One region of the Alsobacter sp. genome, then DNA from elsewhere that is predicted to be linked to it. Evidence: predicted binding sites of a transcription regulator. Region 1 holds the regulator's gene; the other holds the start of a gene.
What was found. Region 1 encodes PhoB, which activates phosphate uptake and scavenging genes when phosphate is short. Its sites were predicted from a motif close to TGTCATNNANCTGTCAT; they were not measured.

Region 1 (15,939 bases):
GGGTGGCCCGCCGGCACCAGCCGGTCCACCAGCGCCTCGTCCTCCGCCGTGAACCGGTAGCCGAGACCGGCGATGTAGTCCTCCCACTGCTCCAGCGTGCGCGGGCCGCCGATGACGCTGGTCACGAAGGCGTTGTTCAGCACCCAGCCCAACGCAAAATGGCTGGCCTTGGCGCCCTTCGCCTCGCAGTACCGCTTGATCTCCTGCGCGATCTCCAGCGACTCCGGGCGCCACTCGGTCTGCATGATGCGGGTGTCGTTGCGGGCGGCGCGCGTGCCTTCCGCCGGGGGCTTGCCGGGATCGTACTTGCCGGTGAGCACGCCGCGGGCGAGCGGGCTGTAGGGCACGACGCCCAGCCCGAAATAGCCGCAGGCCGGCAGGTGCTCGACCTCGGGCATGCGGTTCATGGCGTTGTAGTAGGGCTGGCTCACCACCGGGCGGTCGATGCCCGCCTCGTCCGCGAGGCGGCAGATCTCGGCCACGCGCCAGGAGCGATGATTGCTGACGCCGAAATACCGCACCTTGCCGGAGCGCACGAGATCAGCCACGGCGCGCACCGTCTCGCCGAGCGGAGTCGTGTGGTCCTCCTTGTGCAGGTAGAGGATGTCGATCCAGTCTGTGCCCAGCCGTCTCAGGCTGGCGTCGACGGCGAGGTTCAGCCAGCGGCGCGAAAGGCCGCGGCGGTTCGGGCCCTCGCCCATGGCGTTGGCCGCCTTGGTCGCCAGCACCCAGGCGTCCCGGTCGCCCCTGATGGCGCGGCCGACGATCTCCTCGGATGCCCCGTTGTTGTAGACATCCGCCGTGTCGATGAAGTTCACGCCTGCATCGCGGGCGCGACCAATAATGCGGGCGGAGGTCTCCTCATCCGTCTGCGCGCCGAACATCATCGTTCCCAGGCACAGCGGGGAGACGTGGAGGCCACTGCGGCCGAGCGTGCGCATCTGCATCGGAATTCACTCCTGGACGGACCGGACCTGCCGGGCGCCGGAGAGTGGCGCGGCCCGCCGCGAGGCGCAAGGACGCGGCCGCATGGCGGGGAGGAACCGGGTGCGGGTCGGCACGTTTGCCGCTACAGCCAAGCCAGGAGGGTTCACATGCCCCACCCCATTCCCGACATTCCGCTTCCCGGCGGCCCCAACCCGGGTCGCAACCCGGTCCCGGGCGGGATCCTGCCGGACGAACCGCCTCCCGCGCCCGAGGACGACGAGGTGCCGGTGCCCGGCCCCTCGGGACCGCGCACGCCCTACCCCGTCGATGATCCCGGCATCACCGACCCGACGGGCCCCGGCTCCGAGCCGGACTACCTGCCCGGCCAGCCGACGGATCCCGGCATTCGCCTGTGACATTGGCGTCCCCCGCCCGCCGCACTTGCGCGCGGGCGGGTTGAAGGGCAACGATCCCAGCCGCAGAGCGGCCCGCGCGAGAGGCCGCCGTGACGGGAGGTTGTCGTGGGCGATCCGTTTTCACTTGCCGGCCGCGTGGCCGTGGTCACCGGCGCCTCGCGCGGCCTCGGCTACGCGATGGCCGAGGCGCTGGGACGCGCCGGCGCCACCGTCGCCCTGAACGCCCGCGCCGGTGGTGGCCTGGACGACGCCGTCCGCAGGCTGAAGGATGCCGGCCTCGAAGCGGAGGCCCTTCCCTTCGATGTCGCCGACGGGCAGGAAGGCCCGGCTGCGCTGCGCGACGTCGCCCGGCGTCACGGAAGGCTCGACATCCTCGTCAACAACGCCGGCATCCAGCACCGACGCCCCGTGCTGGAGTGGGAGGACGCCGATTTCGAGCGCGTCCTGACGGTCAACCTCGCGGCCTGCTTTCGCCTGTCACGGGAAGCCGCACGGCTCATGATCCCGGCGGGGTTCGGGCGCATCATCAACACGGGCTCGGTGGCCGCCATTCTCGGCAGGCCCACCATCCACGGCTACGTGGCGGCGAAGGCCGGCCTGCACGGGCTGACCCGCTCGCTCGCAGCCGAACTCGGCAAGTCCGGGGTCACGGTGAACGCGCTGGCGCCCGGCTACTTTGCCACTGAGTTGAACACCGCTCTGCTCGACGACAAGGCCTTCACGGCGTGGGTCGAAGCACGGACGCCGATGGGCCGCTGGGCCAAACCGGCCGAACTCGGCGGCGCTGCCGTCTTCCTCGCCTCCGAGGCCGCGTCCTACGTCACTGGGCATGTCCTTGCCGTCGACGGCGGCCTGTCCACCTCGCTCTGAGCGGAACAATCCCCCGCGGCCTGCCGCGCCGGCGGCCTCCCGCCGAGCAGAGAGACACGTCATGACCGAGAGTTCATACCTCCACGTCCACCACGACCGGCTGCGGGCGGCCGTCCGCGCCATGTTCGCCGCGGCGGGATCCTCGCCGCGCGAACGTGCACTGGTGGCCGAACATCTCGTCGAGGCCAATCTGCGCGGCCACGACTCCCACGGCGTCGGCATGATCCCGGCCTATGTGGAAAACCTGGGTGCGGACGAACTGAAGCTCAACGCCGAGGTCGCGGTCGTGAAGGACGGCGGCGGCTTCCTCGTCTGCGACGCCGGGCTCGGCTTCGGCCAGGTGATGGCGCACGACGCCATGGCTCTCGCCATCGCCCGGGCAAAGCAGACCGGCTCGTGCATCCTGACCCTGCGTGACAGCCACCATGTCGGGCGCATCGGGCACTGGGCCGAGCAATGCGCGGCAGCAGGCCTCGTGTCGCTCCACTTCGTCAACGTGGTCGCCGACCCGCTCGTGGCGCCCTATGGCGGCAGGGCCGGGCGGCTGGTGACCAACCCGGTCAGCATCGGCTTTCCCCGCCCGGGCCACCCGCCCATCATCGTCGACTTCGCGACGAGCAAGCTGGCCGCCGGGAAGGTCCGCGTCGCCATGAACAAGGGCATCGAGTTGCCCGACGGTGTGCTGATCGACGGCTCGGGCGAGCCCACCAACGATCCCGCCGCCCTGTTCCTGGAGCCGCGGGGAGCCCTCCTGCCGTTCGGCGACCACAAGGGCTGGGGCCTCGCGCTCGCCTGCGAACTCCTGGGCGGCGCGCTGTCCGGCGGGCACGTGATGCAGGGACCGCGGACACGCAAGGCGATCATCAACAGCATGTTTTCGGTCGTGGTCGATCCGGAAGGACTCGGCACGGCGCCTGCGTTCTTCGCCTCCATGGAGGCCTTCCTCGCCTGGGCGCGGCAGCCGGCGGACGGAGCAGAACCGACGGTCCTCATCGCCGGCGAACCCGAGCTGGCGCATCGTGCCGAGCGGGTGCGGACGGGTGTCCCGATCGACCCTGCGACATGGGAACAGCTCCTCGTTTCCGCCGACGCGACGGGCCTCGGCAGGGCCGAGTTCGCCCGCATCGCCGACGACCAGGAGGCCGGCCGGGGCGAGAATGGCGACGAGGTCGCGGCGCGCGGGGCTTGATGCGCGCAACGCGCAAAGCGATATAGGCCCCATCGAAGGAGCCGGCGGCCACGCGACAACCCCGTCGCGCAGGCGCTCCGGGACCGCCCCGCCGCCCATCGGCTCGAACCGGACGAGGCATGTCAGACACGCCAGAGACGCAGGTGTTGGCGGACGATGACCGCGAGCCCATCCTTCCGCCGGAGCGGCCGCGCCGCTTCGCCTGGGTGGGCACGGCGATCAGCTTGCTGCTGTTCGCCGCCTCCATGGCCGTGCTGTACAAGATCCTGTCCACCGTCAACCTGGAGGACGTGAAGGAAGCCTTCCGCAACGCCACGCGCGACCAGCTCGCGATCGCCGGAGGGCTCACCGCGGCCAGCTACCTGCTGCTGACGTTCTACGACGTGCTGGCCCTGCGTCAGCTCAAGCTGAAGGTGCCATACCGAAAGACGGCTCTCGCGTCTTTTACGAGCTACGCCATATCCTTCACGCTCGGCTTCCCGCTCGTGACGGCAGGCTCGGTTCGATACTGGATCTACTCACCGCTCGGCGTGTCGGCCGGCAAGGTGGCCAGCATCACCTTCATTGCCGGCGTCACCTTCCTGCTCGGCATGGGAACGATCGTCGGGCTCGGCCTCATTTTCCGGGCCGACGCGCTCGCGGACCTCAACCACCTGCCGGTCGAGACCAACCAGCTGATCGGAGCCGCCGCGCTCGGTGCCATCATCGTCTACCTCGTCTGGGTCGGGGCGAGGCGCCGCGCCGTCCGCGTGCAGCGCTGGCGGCTCGAGCTGCCAAGCTTCCGGGTCTCGGTCGGGCAGATCCTGCTGGGCATGGGAGACGTGTGCTGTGCAGCCGGCGTGCTCTACGTGCTCTTGCCTCAGGGCTATGGCGTGGAGTTCGCCACCTTCGCCGCCGTCTACGCGTTCGCCTGCCTTCTCGGCATCGTCAGCCACGCGCCGGGCGGGCTCGGCGTCTTCGAGGCGACCATGCTGCTCGCCTTCTGGCGGCTGCCCTATGAGGGGCTGATCGGGGCGCTGCTGCTTTTCCGCATCTGCTATTATCTCGTGCCGTTCGTGTCGGCTCTTCTGCTGCTGGGCGTCTACGAGATCTTCACCCGGCTCGCCGCCTACAGGACGCAAAAGGACGACGCGGCAGCACAGGACTGACATGTGCGCGTGAGAATCGTGTCTCATGCAGTCGCCGGACTGCAGAGGATTCGGGACATGGCCGCCCTTGAGGGCTTTGATGCGGGCGGGATCGTGGCGGCCACCCTGGGCGCCATCGCCGATCCCGTCATCCTGACGGACGGCCGCGGCACCGTGCTCCTGTTCAACCCGGCCGCCGCCGAAGCCTGGCCATCCCTGTCCACGGGCTGGCCGCTGTCCTTCTCGCTGCGAGCGCCGGACATCGTCTCGGCCGTCGAGCGGGTGCTGGCGGGGGAAGCCGCCGTCACCGGCGAGTATTCCGAGCGCGTGCCCGTGGAGCGGGTCTACGCCATGCGCGTCACCGCCATCACGCAGCAGACGCTGATCCAGCGCAACCGGCCGGCGGCGATGATCGTGCTGCGGGACGTGACCCCCGAGCGCCGGCTCGAGGCGATGCGGGTCGACTTCGTCGCCAATGCCAGCCACGAGCTGCGCACGCCCCTGGCCTCGGTGCTGGGCTTCATTGAGACCCTGCAGGGCCCGGCACGCAACGATCCCGCAGCGCGCGACCGGTTCCTCGGCATCATGCGGGTGCAGGCCCAGCGGATGGCGCGCCTCATCGACGACCTGCTCTCCCTTTCGCGCATCGAGATGATCGAGCACCGGCACCCCTCCACGGCGGTCGACCTGTCGGGCGTGGTGCGGCAAATGATCGACACGGTCCGCCCGCTGGCCGAGGAGCGCGGCGTCGTCGTCCACCCCGATCTGCCGCAAGGGCGGGTGATCGTGGCGGGTGACCGCGACGAGTTGCTGCGCGTCTGCGACAACCTGATCGAGAACGCGATCAAGTACGGCCAGAGCGGAGGCAGGGTCGACATCACGCTGGGCACGACGGGCGAACAACAGGCCTGCCTGGCTCAGCTGGCCGTGCGCGATTATGGGCCCGGCATCGCGCCGGAACATCTCCCCCGCCTCACCGAGCGCTTCTACCGCGTCGACACGGCCGACAGCCGCGAAAAGGGCGGCACCGGGCTTGGCCTGGCCATCGTCAAGCATATCGTCAACCGCCACCGCGGGCGCCTGACGATCGAGAGCCGGCCGGGCGAAGGCGCCACATTCCGTGTCACGCTGCCTCTGGTGACACAAGCACAGGAAGCAAACCCCTGAGCTGCAACGCCTAAACACGTCAACAGAACGTCACGCGCCGGTCATAGAAGAAGGTCCGTCAGAAGCCAGCGGAGTGACAGATGGCAACCGCGCCGCAGATCCTCATCGTCGAGGACGAAGAGCCCTTGACCATGCTTCTGCGCTACAACCTCGAGGCGGAGGGGTACGGCGTCGAATGCGTCGCACGCGGCGACGACGCCGAGGTGTCGCTGCGTGAGCGCAACTTCGACCTCGTCCTGCTCGACTGGATGCTCCCCGGCCTCTCCGGGATCGAGCTCTGCCGCCGCCTGCGGCAGCGCCCCGACACGCAGCGCCTCCCGGTCATCATGCTCACCGCCCGTGGCGAGGAGAGCGAACGCGTGCGGGGACTGGCCACCGGCGCCGACGACTACGTGGTGAAGCCCTTCTCGGTCCCCGAGCTGGTCGCCCGCGTGCGCGCCCTGCTGCGCCGGTCATCGCCCGGGCGCGTCGCCAGCCTGCTCGAGGCCGGCGACATCGTGCTCGACCGCGAGACCAAGCGCGTGCGCCGGTCCGGCCGCGAGCTCCACCTCGGCCCGACCGAGTTCCGCATGCTCGAGTTCCTGATGGAGAAGCCCGGCCGCGTCTACAGCCGGGCCCAGCTGCTCGACGGCGTCTGGGGCATCGACGCGGAAATCGACGAACGCACCGTCGACGTGCATGTCGGGCGCCTTCGCAAGGCCATCAACCGGCCCCGCGAGAAGGACCCGATCCGCACCGTGCGAGGGTCCGGTTATTCCTTCGACGAGACGTTCGGAAGGCGCTAAAGCCGGACCGCGCGTCTCCAGACACGCTTTGCGGCTGACGCTTGGGAAAAGAGCGGGTCTGAAGACCCGCGCTCCAAGGCTCACCGACGGCTCGGACCGCGCGTCTTCAGACGCGCTTTGCGCTGGCGCTTGGGAAAGAGCGGGTCTGGAGACCCGCGCTCCGAGGCTCACCGACGGCGCGGACCGCGCGTCTTCAGACGCGCTTTGCGGCTGGCGCTTGGGAGAAGAGCGGGTCTGAAGACCCGCCCTCCCAGGCTCACCGACGGCTCGGACCGCGCGTCTTCAGACGCGCTTTGCGCTGGCGCTTGGGAAAAGAGCGGGTCTGGAGACCCGCGCTCCGCGGCGCGCCGACGGCTCGGACCGCGCGGCTTCAGACGCGCGTTGCGGCTGGCGCTTGGGAAAAGAGCGGGCCTGGAGACCCGCGCCGCTGTCTGGCGTCAGCCGTGCGCGACGCGGACTGGCGGCATACCCTGGGCCTTGCGGTCGCGGCGGCGCTCCAGGGAGGGCTGGTAGGCGATCTGGGAGTGGTAGGGGCAGTAGGGCGTGCCGGGCGGTGACTTGGCGCCGCAGAACCGGAACTCCTCCGACGTGGGATCGCCATGCGGCCAGCGGCACATGGACTCGCGCAGCTCCATAATGGTGACGCGCTCGGAGATCGGGATCACCACGTCCGGCGAGGGAGCCGGCGCGATCTCGATGACCGGGGCGGGCATGGCCGGGGCGATAGGCTTGGGGCTCAGCGCCAGGTTCCCCCGCACGGGTGGCGAGTGCATCATCGGGTGGCTCGGAGCACGCGTCGCCTTGCGCGGACGGGCCGCCTGCGGAGCCGGCGCCTTGGTGCGACCGGACAGGCCCAGACGGTGAACCTTGCCGATGACGGCGTTGCGCGTCACGCCTCCCGCAAGTTCGCCAGCGATCTGGCTTGCGCTGAGACCCTGGTTCCAGAGCTTCTTGAGCAGTTCGACACGCTCGTCGGTCCAGGACATAGGCCTCATTCCCCGATTATTCTCAGTGCCTCGTACGTCGAATCCGGAAGTCCTCGCCGCCCCGGTATTCACGGGGCACGTGGAACACTTCACTCGACCTGTGGCTTGCCGCACCAGATGTCGTATTCGACAGGGGCGAACCTACGATATGGCGCGACTCCGGTGCAAGAGTCGGGCGACTCCTGATGGTGTTTTCCCCAGCGAACGTGGCGGGAAAGACTCACTTTCGAGGCACGCCAAAGGGTTGTAGCGGGCAAGCCCTTCATCCGATTCAGGAAATCGGAAACGAGCTCGCCAGCGACCTGATCGGCCCCCTCAGAAAGCCTCTTCCCAGCTGCGGCTGAGCCGCACGGCGGCGTTGATCAGGCCAACCAGCGAATAGGTCTGCGGGAAGTTGCCCCACAGCTCGCCGGTGCTGAGGTCGGCATCCTCGGAGAACAGGCCGAAGCTGTTGCGCTTGTGCAGGATGCGCTCGAACAGCTCGATCGCCTCGTCACGTCTTCCGATGGCGGCGAGTGCGTCCACATACCAGAAGGCGCAGACGAGGAAGCCCGTGTGCATGCGGCCGAAATCGTCCTCCACCGCATAGCGCAACAGCAGGTCTCCCCGCCGCAGATCCCGCCCGATGGCGTCCACGGTGGCGACGAAGCGCGGGTCGTCGGCCGCCAGGAAGTTCAGCTCGGCGAGCAGCAGAAGCGTGGCATCGAGGTCCTCGCCGTCGAAGGTCGAGACAAAGTGGCCCTTCTCGGCATTCCAGCAGCGCTCCTCGATGACGGAGCGCAGCCGCCGCGCCTGGTCGGCCCAGTACTCGCGCCGGTCCTCGCGGCCGACGGCCCGTGCAATGCGCTTCAGCCGGTCGCACGCGGCCCAGCACATGACGCTGGAGAAGGTGTGGACGGAGGCCTTGGTGCGCAGCTCCCAGGGGCCTGCATCGGGCTTGTCGAAGACCTCGACGGCCCGGGCGCCCAGCTTTTCCAGATGCGCGAAAAGCGCGTCGTTGCCGGCGCGGATCAGCCGCTTGTCGAGGAAGATGTGGGTGGCGGCGAGCACGACCGCGCCGTAGACGTCGTTCTGGACCTGCGTCCAGGCGGCATTGCCGACGCGCACGGGACCCATGCCGCGATAGCCGGCGAGCGCGGGGGCGATGCGCTCCTCGAGGTCGGCCGAGCGGGTGATGCCGAAGAGCGGCGCGATGTCCTCGATGTTGCCGACCTCGGCGTCCTCGACCACGTCGGCGATGAAGCCGAGATAATCCTCCATCGTCCGCGTCGTCCCGAGCCGGTTCAGGGCCTGGACCACGAAGTAGGCGTCGCGCAGCCAGCAGTAGCGATAGTCCCAGTTGCGCTGCGTGCCCGGCGCCTCAGGCACCGAGGTCGTCAGCGCCGCGACGATCGCGCCCGTCTCCTCGAAGTTGCAGAGCTTGAGCGTGATGGCGGCGCGGATCACCTCGTCCTGCCAGTCGAAGGGGATCGACAGGGAGCGCACCCAGCCGCGCCAGAAGTCGATCGTCTTTTCCAGAAACTCCCGGGCTGTCGTGTCCGTCTCCGAGCGCAGCGGCTCGTCGGTGCCGAAGAAGAACGACATCGGCCGCTCGACGGTGAAGATCCGCTCCTCCGCCACATAGGCGATGGGCGCATCGGTCGTCAGGCGCAGTGCGCCCTCGGCGCCCACGAAGCGCATGTGGTTGCTGCCGCGGGTCAGTTCGGGCTGGCGCTCGCCCCAGTCGTAATGCGGGCGCAGCTTGACGCGGATGCGCGGCCGGCCGCGCAGCGGAAGGATGCGCCGCACCAGCTGCGGCGGCCGGAACAGGCGGTCGAAATGGTTGAAACGCGGCGCGAAGTCGAGGATCTCGACGGCATTGCCGCGCTCGTCCTCCATCACCGTCGACAGGACGGCGGTGTTCGGCACGTAGCTTTGGGTGATGGACGTGACGCCGTAGAGCTCGATGGCGAAAACGCCCTGGTGCCCCCCTTCGGGCGGATCGCCGGCCAGCAGCGCCGAGAAGACGGGCTCGCCGTCGAAACGCGGGAAGCAGGACCAGACGAAGCTGCCCGAACGGTCGACCAGGGCGGCGATCATGCAATTGCCGATGACGGCGAGATCGAGGGAGCTCACGAGATGTCCTCTTTGAAAAGAATGGTTCCGTGGAGGGCGCAATCGGCCAGCCATTGCCGCAACACCGCGGGACTGTCCATCCGCCGCGCGGCAAGCGTGTCCCCGGCGCCGATGCGGATACCCGTTCCGCCCATGGCAGCGACGATGCCGAAGCCATGCTCGTCGGTGCGGTCGTCGCCGATGAAGTAGGGCGTCCGGCCGCGATAGGGCTCGCTTTCCATGAAGCGGGCGATGGCCGCGGCCTTGGTCGCGAAACGCGGCAGCAGTTCCAGCACGTCCTTGCCGTCCTGGACGCGGTAGTCCGGTCCCAGCACGCGCTCGGCCTCGGCCACCGCGTCGGCGGCATAGCCCGCAAGGGCCGGCGCCAGGCGCCAGTGCAGCGCCACCGAGCGGCCCTTGTCCTCGACGATCAGGCCGGGCCGCCCTTCGGCACGCTGGCGCAGGAGTTCGACAGCCTGCCGCAGCCGGCGCGCATCAGGCATGGGTTCGACCGCGACCGCGCCGCCGATGCGCTGCTCGGCGCCGTGCAGGCCGGCGACGTCGAAGCGGTGCGGGGCGAGGTAGAAGTCGATGACGGACAGCGGCCGGCCGGAGACGATCGCGAGCGCGCCGCCGAGATGGCCGCGCAGCCGCTGGAGCAGGTCGGGCAGGCCGTCCTGAACCACCACCGCGTCCGGACGCGGCGCGATGTCGACGAGCGTTCCGTCGAAGTCCAGGAACAGCGCGGCGCCGGTTCGGCTCGCGGCCACGTCTTCCGGCAGGCGTATGGAGCGCGCGTCAGGCATTGGCATCGCCGGACGTCTCGCCGATCTGCGCCACCCGCTGGCGCTTTCGCAGCCGAGCGGCGTCGATGAGCATCTGCCCTGCCCAGCGGTAGACGTTACGGGCCCGCACCTGTTCACGCATCAGGCGCATGCGCTCGCGCTGCTCGGATGGCGGCATGGACAGGGCCCTCTGGATCGCGGCAGCCATGGCGTGGGTGTGATACGGGTTGACGATCAAAGCCTCGTTCAGTTCCCTCGATGCCCCTGCGAAGGCGGACAACACGAGCACGCCCTCCTCGTCGTCGCGCGCCGCCACGAACTCTTTGGCGACGAGGTTCATGCCGTCGTGCAGCGATGAGACGATGCACAGGTCGGCGGCGCGGAACAGCTCGAACACTTCGGCCGGCTCGTGGTGACGGGCGAGCAGCACGATCGGCTTCACGCCGTCGACCTCGTGGCGCGCATTGATGTCCTCGGCCATCGCCGTCGCCTCGTCCTGGATCTGCTTGTAGCTCGGCAGCTTGCTGCGCGTCGGCGCGGCCACCTGCACGAAGCTGAAGCGTCCGCGCCAGTCCGGATTGTCGGTGAGGAACTGGTCGACCGCCATCATCCGGTCGGTGATGCCCTTGGTGTAGTCGAAGCGCTCGATGCCGATGCCGAGGGCGACGTCCGGCTTCAGTCCCAGCCGCTGGCGGACGCTCTGGCGGGCCTCGGGAACTGGCGCCTGGCCGGCCATCGCCGCTGGCGGCCACTCGATGGAGATCGGATAGGGGCGCACCACCGTCTCGTGACCGCCGAAGGTGATCGATGCCCGCTCGCGATCGATCCGGCTCTCGAGGAAGCGGTCCACCGTGTCGAACAGGTTGTTGCAGTGGAAACGCGTGTGGAAGCCGAGAATCGAGCTTCCCAGCAGGCCCTCGATGATCTCGTCACGGTAGGGGCAGATGCCGAACGTCTCGGAGTTCGGCCAGGGAATGTGCCAGAAGGTCACGATCGTGGCGTTGGGCAGGCGCTCCCGGACGAGCCGCGGCAGCAAGGCGAAGTGATAGTCCTGGACCAGCACGATGGGGTCCGGGGTCTTGGCCTCCGCCACCACCGCGTCGGCGAAGCGCTCGTTCACCTGCCGGTACATCAGCCAGTCGCTCTCGCGGAAGATCGGGCGCACGAAGGCGATGTGGCAGAGCGGCCAGAGCCCCTCATTGGCAAAGCCGTAATAGTAGCCGTCCTGCTCCTCCTCGCTCAGCCAGACACGGCGCAGCGTGTAGGTGGGCGCATTCGGCGGCACGGCCACGCGGTCGTTGGCATCGACCACGTCGCGGTCGGCGCTGCCGCTGCCATGGGCGATCCAGGTGCCGCGGCATGCGCGCGTGACCGGCTCCAGCGCCGAGACGAGGCCGCTCGCCGGGATCTGGAGCTGGATCCCGTTTTCGGTCCGATTGTGGATGTAGGGCTCGCGGTTGGAGACGACGATGACCTCCGCCCCCGGCAACTCGTTGGCGAGCGCGACGGAGAGCGTGTCCGGCGTCCATTCCGTGTGGGTGACATCGATGCCCCGGCGCAGGAAATCGAGTTCGTCGAGCGCGTTCTGGATCTCCTGGCCGACGCCGAGCAGGTCGACCCCCGGCTTGGCCTCTATGCGGCCGGCGCGCAGGTCGTCGATGGCCCGGCGCAGCGCCGCCAGCCAGCGCCGCACGGCGATGAAGCCGATGAGTGCGGCGAGCGCCGCCCCTCCCAGCGCCACCGCAGCCAGGGCAACCAGCACGTAGGAGCGGATGACGTTGCTGCGCTCGACGGAGAAGCGCATGTCGTGCAACAGCACGATGCGGCCCGGCTGGCTCGGCAGCGTGAAGCCCGAGATCAGCATGTCGCGGTCGCCACGGTGGACGGTGGTGAAGGCGTCCTCGCCTTCGGCCGGCAGGGCGGAGCAGGTGAGCGCCGGAGGCGCCTCCTTTGAGGCGAAGCGCAGCCCGCGCGCGGGATCGCAATAGCCGGCGGCCACCAGCCTCTCGTCATCGGACAGGCGCTGGAACAGGGTGTTCAGCGCCTCCGTGTCGTCCTTGCGCAGCAGTTCGTCGACGCGGTCGCGGACGGATGCGTTGACGAGGCGGGCCCGCAGTTCCACGTCGCGCCGCGCGAAGCGGTCGAACGCCGCCGTCATCAGCGGCAGCGCCGCGACGGCGACCGTGGCAGCCACGAGCAGCGCGACGACGATGGTCCATGTGATGACGCGAACGCGCCTGTCGCTACGCTCCGCGGACGTCATGCCCGGCCTCTCCCGAGGCGGCGTGGCGCTCTCGGGAAAGGAACGAAAGGGCTTTGGACGTCGGCGGGCATGGAACCTCCGGGCGTTGTTGCGCTCCAGATGAAACGCGGAACGAGGCAAAAAGAAGCAGCGCGTCGGGCAACGTTGCGCCGGCGGCTCAAGAGTCGTTGAGGGATGCGCAAGGGACCGCCGCAGCCGGGCCAACATAAGGCATTCAGTTCACGAACCCGTGATCAAGCTCCCGTTTACCAGAGCCGGCGCGCGACAGGCCGCCGCTGAAACCCCTCCGGGTACAGGCCGTTGTCTGCCGCTGAAACAGTTTCGAGGAGAACGGAATGAAGCTCTTGATCGCCGGTGCCGCTGCCGCCCTGTCCGTCCTGGTCATGTCCGCGCCCGCCGGCGCCATGCCGGCCGCACCGCAGGGGGTGCAAGCGCCCTCGCTCCTCCAGGAAGCTGCCTGCGTGGTGCGCCGGGAGCGCGTGGTCAGGCCGAACGGACGCGTCGTCTACCGTACGGTCCGCCGCTGCGGCGTGGGCGCGGGCTACCACCAGGGGCCGCGCTATGGCTACGGCAACCCCTGCCGGATCGTTCGCGAGCGGGTCGTCCGCCCGAACGGCAACGTCGTCGTGCGCGAAGTGCGCCGCTGCCGCTGAGCCGGCGCGGGCCGGGGATGATCTCCCCGGCCCTTTTCACGCTGCCTTGTCGCGGACCTGGTAGTCCTTCACGTCGGTGAACTGAATGGCGGGCCAGCGCTCCTCGTCGTAGCGAAGCTGGAAGGCGCTGGGCGACAGGAAGACAGGCGAGCCGTCGAGGTCCGCCGCCATCGACGAGTTGTTGCCGGTCACGAACTTGTCGAGCTCGACCCGATTGTCGCTGTCGACCCAGCGGCAGATTGCGAACCGGGTCTGCTCATAGTCGATGGGAAGGCCGTATTCGGCCGCGAGACGCACCTTCAGCACGTCAAGCTGCAGCGCGCCGACCACGCCGACGATGGCGCCGGAGCCGTCATAGGGCACGAAGAGCTGGACGACGCCCTCCTCACCCATCTGCTGCAGTGCCTCGCGCAGCTTCTTGGCCTTCATGGCGTCGTTCAGCTTGATGCGGCGCAGGATCTCCGGCGCGAAGCTCGGCACGCCCCGAAAGACGAGGTCCTCGCCTTCCGTCAGCGTGTCCCCGATGCGCAGCGTGCCGTGGTTGGGAATGCCGACCACGTCCCCGGCCCAGGCCTCGTCGGCGATGGCGCGGTTGCGGGCGAAGAAGAACTGCGGCGCCGCAAGGCTGATGGGCTTGCCGGTGCGCACCAGCTTGGCCTTCATGCCGCGCGTCAGCTTACCCGAGCAGACACGGATGAAGGCAATGCGGTCGCGGTGGTTGGGATCCATGTTCGCCTGGATCTTGAACACGAACCCCGTCATGCGCGGCTCCTGCGCCTCGACCAGCCTGATGTCGGCCTGCTGGCCGCGCGGCGGCGGGGCGTGGGCCGCGAGCGCGTCGATGAGGTCGCGCACGCCGAAATTGCGCAGCGCGCTGCCGAAGAAGACGGGGGAGAGGTGCCCTTCCAGGAAGTACTGCTCCTCGAACGGCCGTACCGCATCCTGCGCCAGCATCACCTCGTCGAGCCAGGCTGCGCGCTCGTGCTCCGGCAGCAGGCCGAGCACGGCGTCGTCGTCCGGGCCGGAGGCCTGCAGGGGCTCCTCGTCGTGGTCGAGGCGGCGCACGACGTTGGTCTTCAGGTCATAGGTGCCTGCGAAGCTCCTGCCGCGCCCGATCGGCCACGTGATCGGCGCGGTGTCGAGGGCCAGGGTCTTCTCGATCTCGTCGAGCAGCTCGAAGGGATCGCGGCTCTCGCGGTCCATCTTGTTGATGAAGGTGACGATGGGGATGTCGCGCAGCCGGCAGACCTCGAACAGCTTGCGCGTGCGCGCCTCGATGCCTTTCGCCGCGTCGATCACCATCACCGCCGAGTCCACCGCGGTCAGCGTGCGGTACGTGTCTTCCGAAAAGTCCTCGTGGCCTGGCGTGTCCAGGAGGTTGAAGACGCAATCGCCGTACTCGAACGTCATCACCGAGGTGACGACCGAGATGCCGCGCTCGCGCTCGATGCCCATCCAGTCGGAGCGGGTCTGGACGCCGTTGCGCTTGGCCTTGACCTCGCCGGCGAGCTGGATGGCGCCGCCGAACAGCAGCAGCTTTTCGGTCAGCGTCGTCTTGCCCGCGTCCGGGTGCGAGATGATGGCGAAGGTGCGCCGCCTGGCGACAGGGGCGGTCGGGTCGGTCATGGCCGTCGGAAATCCCGCGAGAGCAAGGGCCGGCATGCGAGCCGGCAGGCCGGACGTAGCGATTCAGGAGCCCGCGATCAAGTTCGGGACCTCCCTGACGGACGCGCAGTGCCGGCCGCGCTTTACATTCGGAGCCATGCACCCCACTCTCTGTTCATCGGCAACGAACGAAAGGAGGTGATCCAGTGAAAGTCACAGTTTGTCACGGGACTTCACGGGCGGTCATTTCCGTAAGGAAATTAGCGCGGTAAGCCCGCGACAATCACGGGTTCCCCCGCCTTTTCACCGTCGGTTGCGCCCGATCAGCGCCCGGAAAACAGGTACTGTGGTGCGTATCGAGAGAGGCGGAAAAGACCAGCCGCCGCGCAGGCATCCCTGCGCGGCGGTGTCGTTTCGGAAGGGCTACTTACCCTTCTTTTCGTCCTGCGAGAGGACGGACGCGGCCAGCTTCTTCGCCTCGGTCTTGGTCGGCGCTTTGCCACCCAGAACTTTTCCGGCGATGCTGGATACGCTTGATGACGACTGTTTTTTAGCCATCTAAGAAATTCCCAGTTTGTCCGATGGACGGACGATGAGGTGTGAACTAATACAGGCCGTGGGAGGGAGGCCGAATGGCCTCCGCCCACGGCAAGGCTATCTTGTGGCGGCTTGCCACATGGGATGCTCCTTTCTACCTACTCGAAGACATTGGGCCCCGGCGCGTCACCGCCGGGGTTCTTCGTTTCCGCTGGAGGCGGCCCGAAGAACCAGATGAGCTTGTCGCGGTGGGCGTGGCCCTCTTTGGACAAGCGGTAGAGAGTCATGCCGACCGTTTTATCGTGGACGACCTGACCGTGCTCCGTTTCAAGGTGTTCGCGGATGGCAGACGCTTTCGTCCCGGCAGCGCCTGCTGCCTGCAGATAAGCGATGGCAACCTCGCGGATGGTGGGTTTCTTGCCGGGAGGCGGCGGAACTACCGTAGCTGCCTGCGCTTGCGGTTCCGCAACGGCGGACTGAGAAGATGCTTCCACTACGGCTGCTGCATGATCTCGGGCTACAAGCCGCTCGTGCA
Region 2 (15,939 bases), 1.3 Mb from region 1:
GGCCTGTTGCTGGCCGCAGGTGGGCTCGCGCATTGATCTCCTCCAGAGCAAGGGTTTTCACGTCCTGCAGGGTTGTCGGTCGATGCAAAGACATCAGATCTGCGCGGAGCCGCCGTCGACGAAGACCTCGGATCCGGTGACGAAGCGGCTCTCGCTGGAGGCCAGGAACACGGCGACGTCCGCCACCTCCTCGGCGGTCGCGAGCCGGCCAAGCGGCGTGGTCTTTGTGACGAAGCGGACCATCTCCTCATGCTCCTCGTCGGAGCCGGCGAGACCATGCCAGCCGGGCGTCGACGTCGCCCCGGGGGCCAACACGTTGATGCGAATTCCCCGTCCCGCGAGATCGAGAATCCAGTTCCGCGCCAGGCTGCGGATCGCCGCCTTGCTGGCGGCGTAAATGCTGAAGGCGGGTGTTCCCGTGCTCGCCGCCGTCGACCCTGTGAGGATGACGGAGCTCTGGGCAGCCAGGAGGGGAAGCGCCTTCTGGACGGTGAAGACGGTGCCCCGGACGTTTGTCGCGAAGGTGGTGTCGAAATGCTCCTCCGTGATCTCGCCGAGAGCGGCAAACTCGCCTCCGCCAGCGTTCGCGAAGAGCACGTCGATGTGCCCCGCTTCATCCCTCACGGTTGCGAAAAGCCGGTCGAGATCATCGAGCCGGGCGACGTCTCCGACGACACCCTTTGCTGCTGGCCCGACGCGTTCCACGGCGGCGGCCAGCTCGGTGGCACGGCGACCCATCATGTAGAGCCGCGCTCCTTCGGCCTCGAAGCGGAGCGAGGTCGCGAGCCCGATTCCGCTGTTCGCCCCCGTGATCACAGCGACCTTGCCCTCCAGTCGTCCCGGCATTGACATTCTCCTGCTCGAGCTCAGCGGGGCTTGCGTCAGACGCCCTGGAAGACCAACCGGGTGAAGTAAGCGGGGTCGACGAGGAAGTTGCCCCAGACTGGGTCGAAGGCAGCGGTCGGTCTGGCCGCGACGATGTCGGCGACCGGCAGGCCCTGGCGCTTGAGCTTGGCCACGTTGTCGCGGATCGCGACCAGCATGTCGCGGAAGCTCTGCAGCTCGGCCTTGTTGCTGACCGGGCCGCCGTGTCCGGGGATGATGATCGTCTTGTCTGTCGCAGCTGCGAGATTGGCATCCGATGCGGCGATCATGCCGTCGATGCTGCCCCCGGTGGAGTAGTCGATGAAGGGGTAGATCCCGTACCAGTAGGTGTCGCCGGCATGAAGAATGTCGGCCTCGGCGAAGTAGACGGAGATGTCGGAGTCGGTGTGGGCCCGCCCATACGCCTGGAGCGCGATGGACTGTCCATTGAGCTTGAGGTGCTTGTCCTTCGCGAAGACGTCGGACGGCACGCCGTCGGGCGGCAATGGGAGGAAATTGTAGTCCCAGTCCTCGACGCGCTGCACCTGCGAGAGATAGGTCCGGGATTTCTCATGGGCGATGATCTTTGCTCCCGCCGCATTCAGCCAGGCATTGCCGTCGGCGTGGTCGAAGTGCCAGTGCGTGTTGATGAGATGGGTGACGGGATCGGACGAGAGCGACGCGAGCGCCTTGCCGACCTGGTCTCGCGACACGCTGATTCCCGCGTCGACCAGAACCTTCCCGTCCGGTCCGGTCAGGACGGCGATGTTGCCTCCCGAGCCCTCCAGGATGCTGACGCCGCCTCGCAACCGGTGCACGTGGATGGGACCTGCGGCGGCGCTGTCCTTGATCAGACTGACGATACCGCGTGCCTCGGCGTAGGCGGCCCTCGGGCTCAGCCACCCCGCGCCGAAGACGGCCGGGGCCGTCGCGCAGCAAAGGCAGAAAGCGCGGCGGGACAGGGTGCGCGGGATCGCGGGCATGGAGACCTCGGGGGAAAGAGGCGGGGCAACTGTGGCGGCTGGACGCGCGGCTCAGGCCTTGGCGAAGGCGAGCAGGTCGGCGTTGAAGCGCTCTGCATGCGTCACGGTGAGACCGTGCGGAGCACCAGGGTAGACCTTCAGGGTGGCACCCTTGATGAGCTTGACCGAGCGCATCGCGGAGTCGGCGATCGGGACGTTCTGGTCGTCATCGCCGTGAATGATCAGGGTCGGCACGTCGATCCTGGCGAGATCCTGCGTGAAGTCCGTCTCCGAGAATGCCCGGATGGACTCGTAGGCGTTGACGATGCCGGCCTGCATGCTCATCAGCCAAAAGGCATCCCTGACGCCCTGGGACACCTGCGCACCCGGGCGGTTGGCTCCGTAGAACGGTCCGTCGCCGAGGTCGCGGTAGAACTGCGCGGGATTGGCCGCGAGACTGGCGCGGGTCGCGTCGAAGACGTCGAGCGGCAGCCCTCCAGGATTCGCAGCAGTCTTGAGCATCAGCGGAGGGATGGCAGAGGTCAGGACGGCTTTTGCGACCCGGCCGGTTCCGTGCCGTCCCATGTAGCGGGTGACTTCCCCTCCACCCACAGAATGGCCGACGAGGATGACCTCCTTGAGATCGAGCGAGCCGATCAGTGCCGCGAGGTCGTCCGCGTAGGTATCGAAGTCGTTGCCCGTCGCCGTCTGGGATGACCGTCCGTGGCCGCGACGGTCATGGGCGATGCACCTGAACCCGTGCGACGTCATGAAGAGCATCTGGGAGTCCCAGGCGTCCGCGCTGAGCGGCCACCCGTGGGAGAACACGACGGGACGCCCCTTCCCCCAATCCTTGTAGAAAATCTCGGCGCCGTCCTTCGTCCTGACGACATCCACGGCGTTGCCTCCTCTGGGGTGCTCCGGCTCGCTTATGGTGGCCGGAGCGGCCTGTCCTGCGGTTGCAGCGCTGGACAGGGCGGGTGCCGCGACAAGAAGGGCGGCGCCTGTCATAAGAACCCTGCGTCTTGACGGAGCTTGCACAGGAAAGGGCGAGATCAAATCGGGCCTCATGCCGTTCTCCATGGACCGGTGAGCCGGTGTGGCCCATAAATATTCAGCTACACACTTGCTTTTTGTCTCTGTTACTCACGTACGCTTGTTACAATTGCATGTTGCTTGTTCGCTTTACTTGAGGTGACAATACTCTTCGATAGGGTGACGCCGTAGCCATCAAGCTCGAAAAGCAGCTTCTCACTTCCTGGAAAGAGGCTGGCCGTGGACAGACTGGAAGCCATGACGATCGTCATCGCCATCGCCGAGCAGGGCAGCCTCTCGGCGGCGTCGCGCTTGCTCGGCAAGCCTGTCCCGACGGTCAGCCGCAAGCTGTCCGAGCTGGAAGGCCGGCTCAACGCCCAGCTGTTTCAGAGGTCATCGCGCCGACTGCGGCTCACCGATGCCGGCCGCTCCTACATCGAGGCGTGCAAGCGGATCATCGACCAGGTGGAGGATGCCGAGCGCGAGGTGTCGGGCGAGTACCGCGCGCCGACAGGCGATCTCACCGTCACCTCGCCCTGGGGGCTGGGGCACATGCATCTCCTGCCGATTGCCTGCGAGTTCATGGCTGAGTTCCCGGACATCGGCCTTCGCCTGATGATGACCGACAGGGTGTTGCGTCCCCTCGAGGATCACATCGACGTTTCAATAAGGATCGGGCCTCTCGCCGACAGCAGCATGATCGCGACCAGGATCGGCATGGTCCGGCTCGTCGCTTGCGCGAGCCCGGGCTACCTCGAGCAGCGTGGCTGCCCGGCCTGTCTCGCCGATCTCGCCCACCACGATTGCATCACCCTCGACGATTTCGACGTCCAGCGCACATGGCGCTTCACGGAGGGCGCGCGGGAGGTCGCCGCGCCGATCCGATCGCGGCTGAGCGTCAACACCTCCGAGGCCGCGGTGGAAGCGGCCATTACCGGGGCGGGCATAGCCCGCGTGATGTCGTACAAGATGGAGAAGGCCCGGCGCGAAGGTCGCCTTGCCATCGTGCTCGAGCCATTCGAACCGGAGCCGCTGCCCGTCCACATCGTCTATGCCGAGCGCAAGCCGATGCCCTTGAAGCTGCGGGCCTTCCTGAACTGGATTACGCCCCGGCTGAAAGGAAGGCTGGCAGCCCCCACCTCCCTTGAAGCCGCCCCAATGGACGACGCAGGTGCCGCAACAAGGACACACGCGGCAGCGCCTGCCCGCGACCTCGCCTGAGCCGGTTCAGCTGAAGTGCCTGAGCCAGGCGGCACAAGGCAGGAGCTTTCCCATAAGCACGACGATGAAGGCTGCCGTCCTGGACGCGGCCGGAGCGCCGCTTCGCATTGCCGCCATCGACCGCCCCGTGCCCGGTCGCGGGCGACCCGGCCCGGGTACAGAAGCGGCAACGTTTCGGCCGTGGCCCACTCAAAGCCGGAAGTGACCGTCGTTCTCCACGCTCTGCAGGGGCGCTTGGGAAAGGTGCATCTCCGGAACACTCGCAGGGATCGCGAGCACTGCTGCGGTCGCATCCTGGATGGTCTCCACTGAAACCCCGGGTGCGCGCTCGCGGAGGACCAGTCCGGCGTCGGTGGGCTCGATGACGGCAAGATTCGTCACCACGAGCGTGACCCGTCGGACGGACGTCAAAGGCAGGGTACAGCGCGGAACGATCTTCGATCGCCCGCGCGCGGCATGTTGCATCGCCACGATGACACGGCGGGCACCGCTCACCAGATCCATGGCGCCGCCCATCCCGGGAACCATCTTGCCGGGAACCACCCAGTTGGCGAGGAGGCCCAGTTCGTCCACCTCCAGGCCTCCGAGGACGGTGGCATCCAGGTGACCGCCGCGGATCAGGCCGAAGGAGAAGGCGCTGTCGACCCGCGCAGCGCCCGGCACGGCGGTGATGAAGCCGCCTCCGGCATCGGTCAGGTCTTCGTCCTCCATGCCCTCGGGCGGCCGTGCGCCCATGCCGACAATCCCGTTCTCGGACTGGAAGAGGATGCCGTCATGCAGAGAGACGTAGCGCGACACGCCGGTCGGCAGGCCGATGCCGAGATTGACCAGTGTACCCGGGTGGAGTTCACGGGCGACCCGACGATGGATGATTTCCTCGGGAGACATCATGCGGCCCTCTCGATGAGGTGGTCGACGATGACGCCGGGCGTATCGACGGCGTCGGGCGGAATGGTGCCGACCGGCAGGATCTCGCGCGGCTCGCACAGGACGATGCGCCCCGCCATCGCCATCAGCGGGTTGAAGTTGGTCGCCGTCAGCTGGTAGGCGAGGTTGCCGTTGTAGTCGGCCCGGTCGGCGTGGATCAGGGCGAAGTCGGCCGGCAGCGGCGGCGCGTAAAGCCACTGCTCGCCGTCGATGTCGATGATTCTCTGGCCCTGCGCGGCCTCCGTTCCCAGACCCGTCTTGGTCAGGACGCCGCCGAGCCCGAATCCGGCGGCGCGGATGCGCTCGGCCAACGTGCCCTGCGGCACGAGCTCGACCGCAATCGAGCCCTCGATCATGCCCCGCTGCGTCTCGGCGTTCAGCCCGATATGCGAGGTGATCACGCGCGCGACGAGCCGCGCGGAGATCAGCTTGCCGATGCCGAAGCCGGGTTTCGCCGTGTCATTGGCGATGATGGTGAGGTCGCGGCGTCCGGCTTCGACCAGCGCGTCGATGAGCCGGTGTGGCGATCCCACGCCCATGAAGCCGCCGATCATCAACGAGGCGCCGTCCGGGATGAAGGACACCGCCTCGGTCGCTGCAATTGCACGCTTCATGGTGACCCCCTCACCGCGCGGCGTTCCGGCCGCCGCACTTCAGCCCATGACGTGGTAGCCGCCGTCGACGTGGAGCACGCTGCCGGTGACGTTGCGGCCGGCGGCGCTGGCCAGGTAGACGGCGGCTTCTCCCACGTCCTCGATCGTCGCGAGTCTGCGCATCGTCCTTTCCGCCGGTCAGGCGGCCTTGCCCTTCCGCCCGCCCGCACTGCCCGGCGGAACGGCCGAGGGCGGGGGAGGAACGATCTGGGGCTCGGCGGGGCGGGCCTCCAGCGTGGGCTGGCCGAGCACCCTGCGGAAGCGCTGCAGCGCATGGATGGTGTGGGGCTCCATTTCTTCCAGCGGGCCGGCGATGTACTCGACCGTCTCGATCGCCCTGCGCCGGTCTTCGTCTGTGGCGAGCAGGAGCGCGAGACTTTCGAAAGCCTGCTCGGGCTCGAACTCGACGATGACGCCCTGCTCGTGGATGAGCGCTGCGCGGCGGTCCGCGCCCATGGCCGCGAACGGCTCCCACGTGTTGAGCACGAGGGCAGAGCGCTCCAGGCGCGAGCGGCGGACCGAGCCGCGGGCCTGGGCGAGGATGATCAGCATGCGGATGACGGCCTCGGCGAAGCCGCCGCGCGCAACGTTGAGGAGATGCGCCTGCACCTCCGGCAGGTAGCGCAGTTCCAGCGGGTCCTTGCGGGTCCGCTGGAACGCCATGGGCTCGCCGACACGCTGCATCGCCGGCGAGGCGTAGATGCCGAAGAACATCGCCTCCGCCCAGAAGTCCGCCGCGTCGCGCATCAGGTCGAGCGATTGCTCGACGCTGTCGGCCCAGATTTTCTCCAGCTGCCGGAAGGGCTGGTCGGTCGGGACCGGCTTGCGGTCCTGGCGCGCCGCCTCCGCGGCCCCGGCGATCCACCCCATGGCGGGATTCTGATCGGACAGGGACAGGCGCTGCACACGGGCAGGGTTCAGGGTCTTGATCGCCTGCGCCGTGGCCGGTGTGGTCATGCCGCGGACGAAGGGCCTGCCCCACAGGTCGTAGACCTCGGCAGTCAGCTGAGACACCCGGTCGACGGCCGCGAAGGACTTCTCCTCGTCGCGCACGCCGTCGTCGAGCGCGCGGATGTCGTCCAGCTTGCGTTCGGCGAAGCTGACGACGAAGTGCTTGTCGAGCCCTTCTCCGCGCTCCTCGTCGATGGTCATTTCGTACAAGCCGGGAGCCAGCGCCTCGATCGTCTTGATCGTGGACGCCACTTCGGAGTGCTCCTTCTTCGCGATGGAAGACGAGACGAAGATGCCGAGGTGGCCGACGCTGTCATGCACCATGTAGACGATGCGCTGCCCGCGGATCTTGATCTCGTTCTCGTCGGCATAGGTGTCGACGACCCAGTTCAGGGCCTGCTGCGGCGGCGTGATGTTGTCACCGTGGCTGGCGAACACGATGATGGGCGAGCGGATCGCCTTTAGGTCGAGGTGGCGACCGTGCTCCAGCCTCGCCTCGCCGCGCGCCAGCTTGTTGCCGACGAAGAGTTGCTCGACGATCCAGCGGATTTCGTCGCGGGTCATGAAGTGGAAGCCGCCCCACCAGCGCTCGAACTCGAGGAAGCGGTCGGCCCCTCCCACCGGGTTCTGGTAGAGGTCGATATACTTGCCCCAGAAGTTGCGGGCAGGATTCAGCATCTCGAAATTCGATACGAGATGGGCGCCGTCGAACTCGCCGTCTCCGAGGTCGGAGAGCAACAATGCGGGTAGCACACCGCCGACGAGGCCGCCGAGGTAGCGCATCGGGTTCTCGCCGACCCGGCCCGACCAGTAGGCCAGCGGGGCGCCGTTGATGACGAGCGGGCCGGTGACATCCGGGTTGGTGGCGGCGAGAAGCATGGTCGCCCAACCGCCCTGGCAGTTGCCGACCACGATGGGTTTGGGCGCCTCGCTGTGGCGGCGGGCAATCTCGCGGATGAACTCGCCCTCGGCCCGGGTGACGTCGGCCAGGGTTTGCCCGGGTTCGGGATGGGGCCGGAAGGCGACGAAGTAGACGGGGTGGCCGTCGCGCAGCGCGACGCCGACCTGGCTGTCCTGCTTGAACCCGCCGATGCCGGCGCCGTGGCCGGCGCGGGGGTCGATGATGACGTAGGGGCGCTTCCAGTCGTGCACCTCGACGCCTTCGGGCGGCACGATGCGCAGCAGGACGTAGTTGACGGGCCGCTTCAGCGTCGCCCCGTCGAGCACCACCTCATGGTCGTAGATCAGGACCGGCGGCGTGCCCGCGGCTTCGTGCTCGCGGTCGTTGTTGCCGCGCCTGCGCAGCACGTCGAGCGTGATGACGGCGCGCTGGCCGGCATCGACGGCGTAGTCGCGCGCCATCTCGGTCAGCGCCGTGCCATTGCCGCCCGTCGCAAGCAGAGAAGACATCGCTTCGTGAAGGCGCGACTGCAGGTCCCGGGACCGCTGGAGGTGCTTGCGGCCGGACCGCTCGGCGTGGCGCATGAAGGAATTGAGCAGGATTTCCGCCTGCCGGGTCGCCAGAAGCCTGTCTTCCTGGGTCTGCTCGGCCAGTCGACGGGAATTCGCCAGAGGCTCCATCATCCACTCCTGCCATAACGCGTCGGTTGAACTGGAAATCGCGGGGCCTCAGGCCGCGCGGGCCGCCTCGCACACCCCGGCGACCCTTGCCGTGTGCTCCGCGATCATGTGTTCCTCGTCGGTCGGGACCACGAAGGCGCGGATCGAGGACGCCGCCGCGGAGATGAGGGGCCTGCGCTCCGCATTCGCCTCGTCGTCGAGCACGACGCCCAGCCATGCCAGCCGCCGCAGGACCGCGGCCCGGATCGCCGCGGCGTTCTCTCCGATGCCGCCGGTGAAGACGATGGCGTCGATGCCCTGCATCACGGCGGCGAGCGAGGCGACCTCCCGGCAGATGCGGGACACGAAGCAGGCCACGGCCTCGAGCGCCTGCACACTGTCGGAGGCCAGCAGCTCGCGCATGTCCGCCGACAGGCCGGACAGGCCCTTCAGACCGGATTCCGTATAAAGCAGGCGCGTCAGGCCGGCGGCGTCCATCCCCTTCTCGGACATCAGGTAGAGAAGGACGCCGGGGTCGATTTGCCCGCAGCGCGTGCCCATCACGAGGCCGTCGAGCGCGGTGAAGCCCATGGTCGATGCGACAGACACGCCGTCCTTCACGGCGCAGAGCGAGGCCCCGTTGCCGAGATGGGCGATGACCACGGCGCCGACGGCGTCGATAGGCGCGACGTCGCGCAGCTTCCGCGACACATACTCGTAGGAGAGCCCGTGGAAGCCATAGCGGCGCACGCCATCGTCGTAAAAGGACCGCGGAATGGCGAAGGCGTCGACCTCGAAGGCGTGGCCGCGGTGGAAGGCGGTGTCGAAGCACGCGACCTGGGGCGTGCCGGGAAAGGCATCGCGGGCCGCCTCGACGCCGGCGAGATTGTGCGGCTGGTGAAGGGGCGCGAGCGGCACGAGACGCCTGAGATCGGCGAGAAGCCGATCGTCGATCAGCGCCGGAGCCGCGTGCGACGGCCCGCCATGGACGATGCGATGACCCGCGGCGACGACGTGGGCGCCCGGGAACTCGGCCGCGATCCAGTCGAGGATCGCAGCCATGGCGCGCACATGCGTGCTCGCGCCTTCCGGCTGCAGCGCGACGGTGCGCGGCGGCTCGTCACCCGCCTTGCGGGCCTGCAGCACCGCCCGGGTGAGAAGGCCCTCCACCTGGCCGGACGCCGCCCGCTGCACGGTTCCGCCCGCAACGGCGAAGATCCCGAACTTGATCGAGGAGGACCCGGCATTGAGCGTGACGAGGAGATCCTGGCGCATCGATCGCTCCTATTCGGCGGCGAGCGGATGGGCGGCGGGCAGCTCCAGCGGGCGGCCCTCGCGCCGGAAATACTCGTAGAGCTGGGCCAGCGCGCAGGAGACCAGCCGGGCGCGGTCGTCGTCGGCGCGGCTCGTGAGCATCACGGGAGCCCTTGCGCCGACGACGAGCCCGGCGGCTTCCGCCCTGGCGACGAAGGTGAGCTCCTTGGCCAGCATGTTGCCGGCCTCGAGGTTCGGCACGATCAGCACGTTGGCGCGACCGGCCACGAGAGATGCGATCCCCTTGGTTCGCGCGGCCTCGAGATCGACCGCATTGTCCATGGCGAGGGGCCCGTCGACGATGCCTCCGCGAATCTGGCCGCGCTCCGCCATCTTCGAGAGGATGGCGGCGTCGAGGGTAGACGGGATGTTGACGTTGACCGTCTCGACGGCGGAGAGCACCCCGACCCGCGGCTCGCCGGAGCCGCAGGCCCTGGCGAGGTCGATGGCGTTCTGGACGATATCGACCTTGGTGGTCAGGTCGGGCGCGATGTTGATCGCCGCGTCCGAGATGAAGAGCAGCGAGTCCAGCGTCGGCACGTCCATCGCGAAGACGTGGCTGATGCGGCGGTTGCCGCGCAGGCCACCATCCTTGCGCACGATCTGCGCCAGCAGCTCGTCGGAGTGGATGTTGCCCTTCATGACGGCCGCGGCCGCGCCCTCGCTGACGAGCGACACCGCCTTGGCGGCGGCTGCGACATGGTCCTCGACCGCGACGATCTCGATGCCGTCCAGCGTCTCCCCGAGATCGCCCGCCGCCTTGCGGATGCGCTCGGGCGAGCCGACGAGGATCGGCCTGATCAGTCCCTCGCGGGCCGATAGGAGGGCGCCGCCGAGCGAGTTTGCGTCGTCGGGGCAGACAACCGCCGTGGCCATGGGCGGCAGCGTCGCCGCCTTGGCGACCAGTGCGGCGAAGTGATCCTTGCGGTCGAGGATGAGTTCCGGGAGATCCCGGACGGAGGTCTCGATCCTGGCGAGAGGGGCTTCGACTTCCGCCACGCCCTCGCACACCACGGCTCCGTCGTCGGCCAGGACACGCGTCTCGAACGTGGCGAGCGGGCATTCGCCCCTGCCTGAGCAGGTGACTTTCACCTGGAGCCTGTCACCGATGCGGACGCGTCGGAGGAAGCGGAGCGTCTGCGCGCGATAAAGGGTTCCCGGACCCGGCAGGACGTTGCCGAGGACGGCCGACACCAGCGAGCCCACCCACATCGAAGGTGCGTAAGCCTGCCCCGGGTCGCCACCGGACTGGGGGAGGGTCGCGGGATTCAGGTTGCCGGTGACGTGCGCGAACAGGACCAGGTCCTGTTCCGTGCAGACCCGATCGATCGTCGCGGTGGCGCCCTTCTCGAGCTCTGCCCACGAGGTGTTGCGGACCGTCTTCGTGCCACGCATGGACCGCCTCCGAGTTGTCGCGGACGTCGGTAACCGCTCCGGAGGCAGCATCGAAGCTCTCTCCGGTCACCGCGCCGGTGGCCGTTAATGGATGTTGCGGCGCAGCGTAGGCTTGGCCCTTGACAACCCTGTGACCTTCTCAGCGCTCGAAGTCGCGATGCACGTCATGCACGATGATTCCTTCGTGCCGCGTCGGCATCGTCAGCCAGTCGCGGTGCGTCAGGGTGCGCCGCGTGTCGAGATATCCGCTCTGCCAGTGCTCTCGCATGGACGTTCCGGAGAACTCATGGTCCTTGGCGTGGCCCTCATACGCTTTCTGCTGGTAGATGAGGTGCAGGATGGCGATGCTCGGCAACGCCCCGAGTACCTCGCGCAGGCGGCGGTCCTCGTCCGTCAGTGCCTCGTCGGGGATCTGGTTCAGCAGGCGGCGGGCGCGCGTTTTCCACTGGTGCAGCCGCCGATAGAGATCGGTGGTGTAGCGGGTGCGCGAGGAAAACATGATGTCCTTGCGCCGGGCCGTCACCTCCTCGATGTCGCGCGGCAGGGGGCCGCGCGCACTGAAGAGATCGACCTGGAAGACGAGCGTGTCGACGCCCTGCTCCTCGTCGAGCAGATGCTGCAGGGGCGTGTTGGATACGATGCCGCCGTCCCAATAGTGGTCGGTTCCGATCTGCACCATGGGAAAGGCGGGCGGCAGCGCGCCGCTCGCCAGGATGTGCTCGGGTCCGATCACGTCACGGCGATTGTCGAAATAGACGAAGTTGCCGGTGGCCACGTTGACTGCGCCGACCGAGAAGACGACCCCCGACGTGTTGAGGTAGTCGAAGTCGACGAGGTCCGTCAGTGTCGAGCGAAGGGGTTCCGTGTCGTAGTAGCTGAGCGCATCGCGAGAGCCCGCGAAAGTGAAATGCGGGTTGACCTGGCGTGGCTTGAAGAAGCCGGGCTGGCCGAGCACGGTGGTGAGATAGGCGCTGGAGATGTTTCGCGCCTTGCGGAACAGGTCTCCTTCCGGCGTGAAGTACCAGACCTTGCGGTCCGTCACCGTCTCCCAGAACGTCCGCAGCCGGTCGATCCGCCGCTCCGGCGGATTGCCGGCGATGATGGCGGCGTTGATCGAGCCGATCGACACGCCCGAGATCCAGTCGAGCGCGATGCCCGCCTCGTGCAGCGCCTCGTAGACTCCCGCCTGGTAGGCGCCGAGCGCGCCGCCGCCCTGCAGGACGAGGGCGATGCGATCGCACCCGTCCGGCCGGACGTCGGCCGACGCTCGGGCCTCCTGTTCGACCCGCGCGTCCATCAAAAGAGCCGGGAGAACAGGAAGTAGAGGCCTCCGGAGAGCGCGATGGCCGCGGGCAGGGTCAAGACCCACGCCATCAGGAGATTGCGCACCGTCGCCATCTGCAGTCCCGATCCGTTGGCGGCCATGGTGCCCGCCACGCCTGAGGAGAGGACGTGGGTCGTCGAGACCGGCAACCCGAAATTGTCGGCGGCGAAGATGGTGCCCATGGCGACCAGTTCGGCGGCGGCGCCCTGGCCGTAGGTCAGGTGCGTCTTGCCGATCTTTTCGCCGACGGTCACGACGATGCGCTTCCAGCCCACCATGGTGCCGAGCCCGAGCGCGATGGCCACGGCCACCTTGACCCAGAGAGGGATGAAGCGGGTGGCTGCGTCGAGAGACTTCTTGTAGGCGCCGAGCGTGTCGATGTCGGCAGCCGACAACTCGCTGCCCTTGTCCTTGAGAAGGAAGCGGATCGCCTCCGAGGCGAGGTACATGTCGTTCCGGGTGTTCCCCACGGCGGCGGCCGGGACCTTGGCGAGGCTGCCATAGCCCTCGATCTGGTTCGAGATGTCGCGGACGAGGAGCGCCAACGCCGGCAATGTCCCTCCCGTGAGCTCGTGTCGGGAGATATAGGCCGTCACCACGGGCCTGGGATCGCCGATGATGTTGTAGCCGGCGGCCTTGCCCTCGATCACCTTGGATGCCGCGAGCGAGGTGTCATGGAAAGCCGCCATCTGGCTTTCAGGCAGGGCGCGGTTCAGCGCATAGGCGGTCGGCACCGTACCGATGAGGATGAGCATGATGAGGCCCATGCCCTTCTGGCCGTCGTTGGAGCCGTGCGCGAACGACACGCCGGTGCAGGTGAAGATCAGCAGCGCCCTGATCCACAACGGCGGCGGCTTGTTGCCGACCGGCTCCTTGTAGAGGGCCTGGTTGCGGATGAGTGCCTTCATGGCGAGGAACAGCAGGGCCGCGCAGACGAAGCCGACGAGCGGCGACAGCAGCAGCGCGTAGCCGATCTCGGTGGCCTTGCCCCAGTCGACGCCCGACGTGCCGTCGCGGCCGTGCAGGAGCGCATTCATGATACCGACGCCGATGATGGAGCCGATCAGGGTGTGCGAGCTCGAGGCCGGCAGCCCCAGCCACCATGTGCCGAGGTTCCACAGGATCGCGGCGATCAGCAGCGCGAAGACCATCGCGAAGCCTGCGCCCGAGCCAACCTGGAGGATCAGCTCCACCGGGAGAAGCGAGACGATGCCGAAAGCGACTGCTCCGGTCGAGAACAGGACGCCCAGGAAGTTCCAGAACCCCGACCAGACGACGGCGGCGTTGGCCGGCATGGAATGGGTGTAGATGACGGTCGCGACGGCGTTCGCGGTGTCGTGAAAGCCGTTGACGAACTCGAAACCGAGCGCGATCAGCAGCGCGACGCCGAGCAGCAGGAACGGCAGCCAGGTCGTGACGGGCGTCCCGGTGTCGCGGACGTCCGTCCAGATGCTGTAGGCGGCAAAGAACAGGCCGATCGCCATCGCACCGACGAAGAGGATGGCGCCGATCGGTCCGAGTCCGCCGTCGAGATGCGGCCTGGGCGACGGCCGCGCCGCGGCCGCCGTATCGAGTGTCATTTCGGTCATGGACGCCTCCTGCCCCGTGTGTGGCGGCTCCCGGAGAGCCAGCCGCTGCGAAGCTTGCAAGGGCCTCCGACAGGGAGATGACGTTGCGATGTAAAAATTCGACGTCGAGCCAAGCTCAGGCCGCGGCGCGAGCCTCGTCATAGATGAAGAAGCCGCGGCCCCGCTTGCGACCGAGATAGCCGGCGTCGCACATTTGCTTCAGCAGCGGACTGGGGCGGAACTTCGGATCGTCGAAGCCGCCATAGAGCGTCTCCATGATGTCGAGCACCACGTCGAGGCCGATGAGGTCGGCGAGAGAGAGCGGGCCCATGGGGTGATTTGCGCCGAGCTTCATCATCGCATCGACGTCGTCCGGCGAGGCGAGCCCCTCATAGACGCAGTTGATCGCCTCGTTGATCATGGGGATCAGCACGCGGTTGACGACGAAGCCGTAGCTGTCACGCGAGACGCGGGCCGTCTTGCCGATCCGCCCGCACAAGGCAACCACGTCGTCGCAGACGGAATCCTCCGTCTGTAGCGCGCGGACGATCTCGACCAGCTGCATCATTGGAACGGGATTGAAGAAATGCATGCCGACGACGCGGCCGGGATGGCGCGAGGCGGCCGCGATGCGGGTCACGGAGATCGACGAGGTGTTCGTCGCCAGGATGGCGGTCTCGCTGCAGATGTCGTCGAGTTCGCGGATGAGCGCTTCCTTCACCTCGATGCGTTCGACGATGGCTTCCACAACCAGGTCGCAGGGAGCAAGCAGCGCTGCCTCGGTGACGGGCGTGATGCGCGCCAAGGCATCCTTGCGATCGGACTCGAGCAGCTTTCCGCGCTGGGCGAGCCGCAGGAGGCTGCGGTCGATCGTCGTCATGGCCCGATTCAACGCATCCTTGCCGAGGTCACGCATCACGACCGGAAACCCTGCCATCGCGAAAGCCTGCGCGATGCCGTTGCCCATGGTGCCGGCGCCCACGACGCCGATCGTCTGGATGTTTTTGCCCATCGTTCGCCCCCGTCTCTGGAAGAGCCGCTATGGGAGCAGCAGCAGGCGACGGGAATGCGAAGTCTGCGTGAGATCGGGGCGACACACGGGCGTCATCGCCGGGAGAGAGCGTCTGAAGGTTGGCGTCGGTCTTATGGGGTGATCATGCCGGATTCAGAGATCGACGACCTCCACGCTGCGGTACGCTCCTTCAGCGACGCTTGGGCGAGAGGCGACTGGGTCGCCGTCGAACGGCTGATGTCGGCCACCTACACCCATACCGACTTCGCGGGTGAGTTCCTCGACAGGCAGGGTTGGCTCGACTACGTGCGCAGCCGGAGCGGGCAGCCAACCCGGATTGACTTTGACGAGTTGAACGCCCGCATCCTTGGCGACACCGCCATCGTCACCGGCATCAATGCTATCCACTGGAGCGGCGGTGAGGCCGCGGGGATCGACCAGCGTATCCGGTTCACCCAAGTGTGGCGCAAGCGCGAGGGCCGATGGGAGCGGGAAGCATTCCATGCCTCGCTTCTTCCAGACGGCGCCTGAAGCCGGGGGAAGACGTGAGTCCGGCCTTGCCGAACTCCCCTGCCACCATGGTCGGCGCCCATAGGACGGCGCGGGCCGGCGCCTTCCTTCGTTGACTGATATGCGACTTCACCAACGGGGGGTGAGAGCTCTGCAATCCTTCGTCTGACGTCACTGGACCAAGAACGCGGAAGACCTCCAGAGGCTCGCGGATCCCCTTCAGATTGATCTCTCCTCGGGGTTCGATTTCGAACTGCCCGGGGCCGAGCACGGGCGCAAGCCCTGACCAGGGTGTCAGTGTCAGTCCGGCTCGGATTGATCGCCGGCAATGCCCTCCAGCGCGGCGCGCGCCCGCTCTCGCGGATCCGCGCAGCCATCGGCGATGTCGATGAGGGCCTGGACAGCCAGCGCCCGAAGCACACTGATCTCGGCTGACAGATCGTCATGCTCATAGACGATCGTCTCCCAATCCAGGATGGAAGCAGCAGGCATCGGCGGCACATCGGTGCGGATGGGTGCGCCCACGGCCCACTCCGACAGCACTGCCGCCGCCCGGCCCACAGCCGCCTGCCGAGCCAGATCTCCAAGAATGACAGAGCGTTGGATGTCCGAACGCTCTGGCTTGCTCTTTTTCATCTCGGCC

Region 2: a site for PhoB is predicted at 13,862-13,878, ahead of AC5JCN_RS15895 (inorganic phosphate transporter). Genes of this name have one in related genera too.

Annotation. Positions count from the first base shown of each region.
Region 1 covers NZ_JCACDK010000018.1:1,537,420-1,553,358, reverse strand. Annotated here, with positions in the region: gene AC5JCN_RS22220 (aldo/keto reductase) at 1-947, opposite strand, end outside; gene AC5JCN_RS22215 (hypothetical protein) at 1,095-1,343, shown strand; gene AC5JCN_RS22210 (SDR family oxidoreductase) at 1,449-2,213, shown strand; gene AC5JCN_RS22205 (malate/lactate/ureidoglycolate dehydrogenase) at 2,275-3,402, shown strand; gene AC5JCN_RS22200 (lysylphosphatidylglycerol synthase domain-containing protein) at 3,522-4,550, shown strand; gene AC5JCN_RS22195 (ATP-binding protein) at 4,608-5,696, shown strand; gene phoB (phosphate regulon transcriptional regulator PhoB) at 5,777-6,481, shown strand; gene AC5JCN_RS22185 (GcrA family cell cycle regulator) at 6,919-7,467, opposite strand; gene AC5JCN_RS22180 (glycoside hydrolase family 15 protein) at 7,783-9,582, opposite strand; gene otsB (trehalose-phosphatase) at 9,579-10,367, opposite strand; gene AC5JCN_RS22170 (alpha,alpha-trehalose-phosphate synthase (UDP-forming)) at 10,360-12,609, opposite strand; gene AC5JCN_RS22165 (hypothetical protein) at 12,945-13,262, shown strand; gene AC5JCN_RS22160 (peptide chain release factor 3) at 13,299-14,888, opposite strand; gene AC5JCN_RS22155 (hypothetical protein) at 15,291-15,425, opposite strand; gene AC5JCN_RS22150 (hypothetical protein) at 15,563-15,939, opposite strand, start outside.
Region 2 covers NZ_JCACDK010000018.1:202,072-218,010, forward strand. Annotated here, with positions in the region: gene AC5JCN_RS15835 (alpha/beta fold hydrolase) at 1-33, opposite strand, end outside; gene AC5JCN_RS15840 (SDR family NAD(P)-dependent oxidoreductase) at 94-846, opposite strand; gene AC5JCN_RS15845 (MBL fold metallo-hydrolase) at 882-1,847, opposite strand; gene AC5JCN_RS15850 (alpha/beta fold hydrolase) at 1,899-2,723, opposite strand; gene AC5JCN_RS15855 (LysR family transcriptional regulator) at 3,102-4,082, shown strand; gene AC5JCN_RS15860 (3-oxoacid CoA-transferase subunit B) at 4,272-4,970, opposite strand; gene AC5JCN_RS15865 (CoA transferase subunit A) at 4,970-5,623, opposite strand; gene AC5JCN_RS15870 (SDR family oxidoreductase) at 5,663-5,785, opposite strand; gene AC5JCN_RS15875 (DUF3141 domain-containing protein) at 5,801-8,194, opposite strand; gene AC5JCN_RS15880 (acetate/propionate family kinase) at 8,243-9,448, opposite strand; gene AC5JCN_RS15885 (bifunctional enoyl-CoA hydratase/phosphate acetyltransferase) at 9,458-10,882, opposite strand; gene AC5JCN_RS15890 (patatin-like phospholipase family protein) at 11,022-12,179, opposite strand; gene AC5JCN_RS15895 (inorganic phosphate transporter) at 12,179-13,795, opposite strand; gene AC5JCN_RS15900 (3-hydroxyacyl-CoA dehydrogenase family protein) at 13,911-14,786, opposite strand; gene AC5JCN_RS15905 (nuclear transport factor 2 family protein) at 14,931-15,317, shown strand; gene AC5JCN_RS15910 (hypothetical protein) at 15,597-15,932, opposite strand.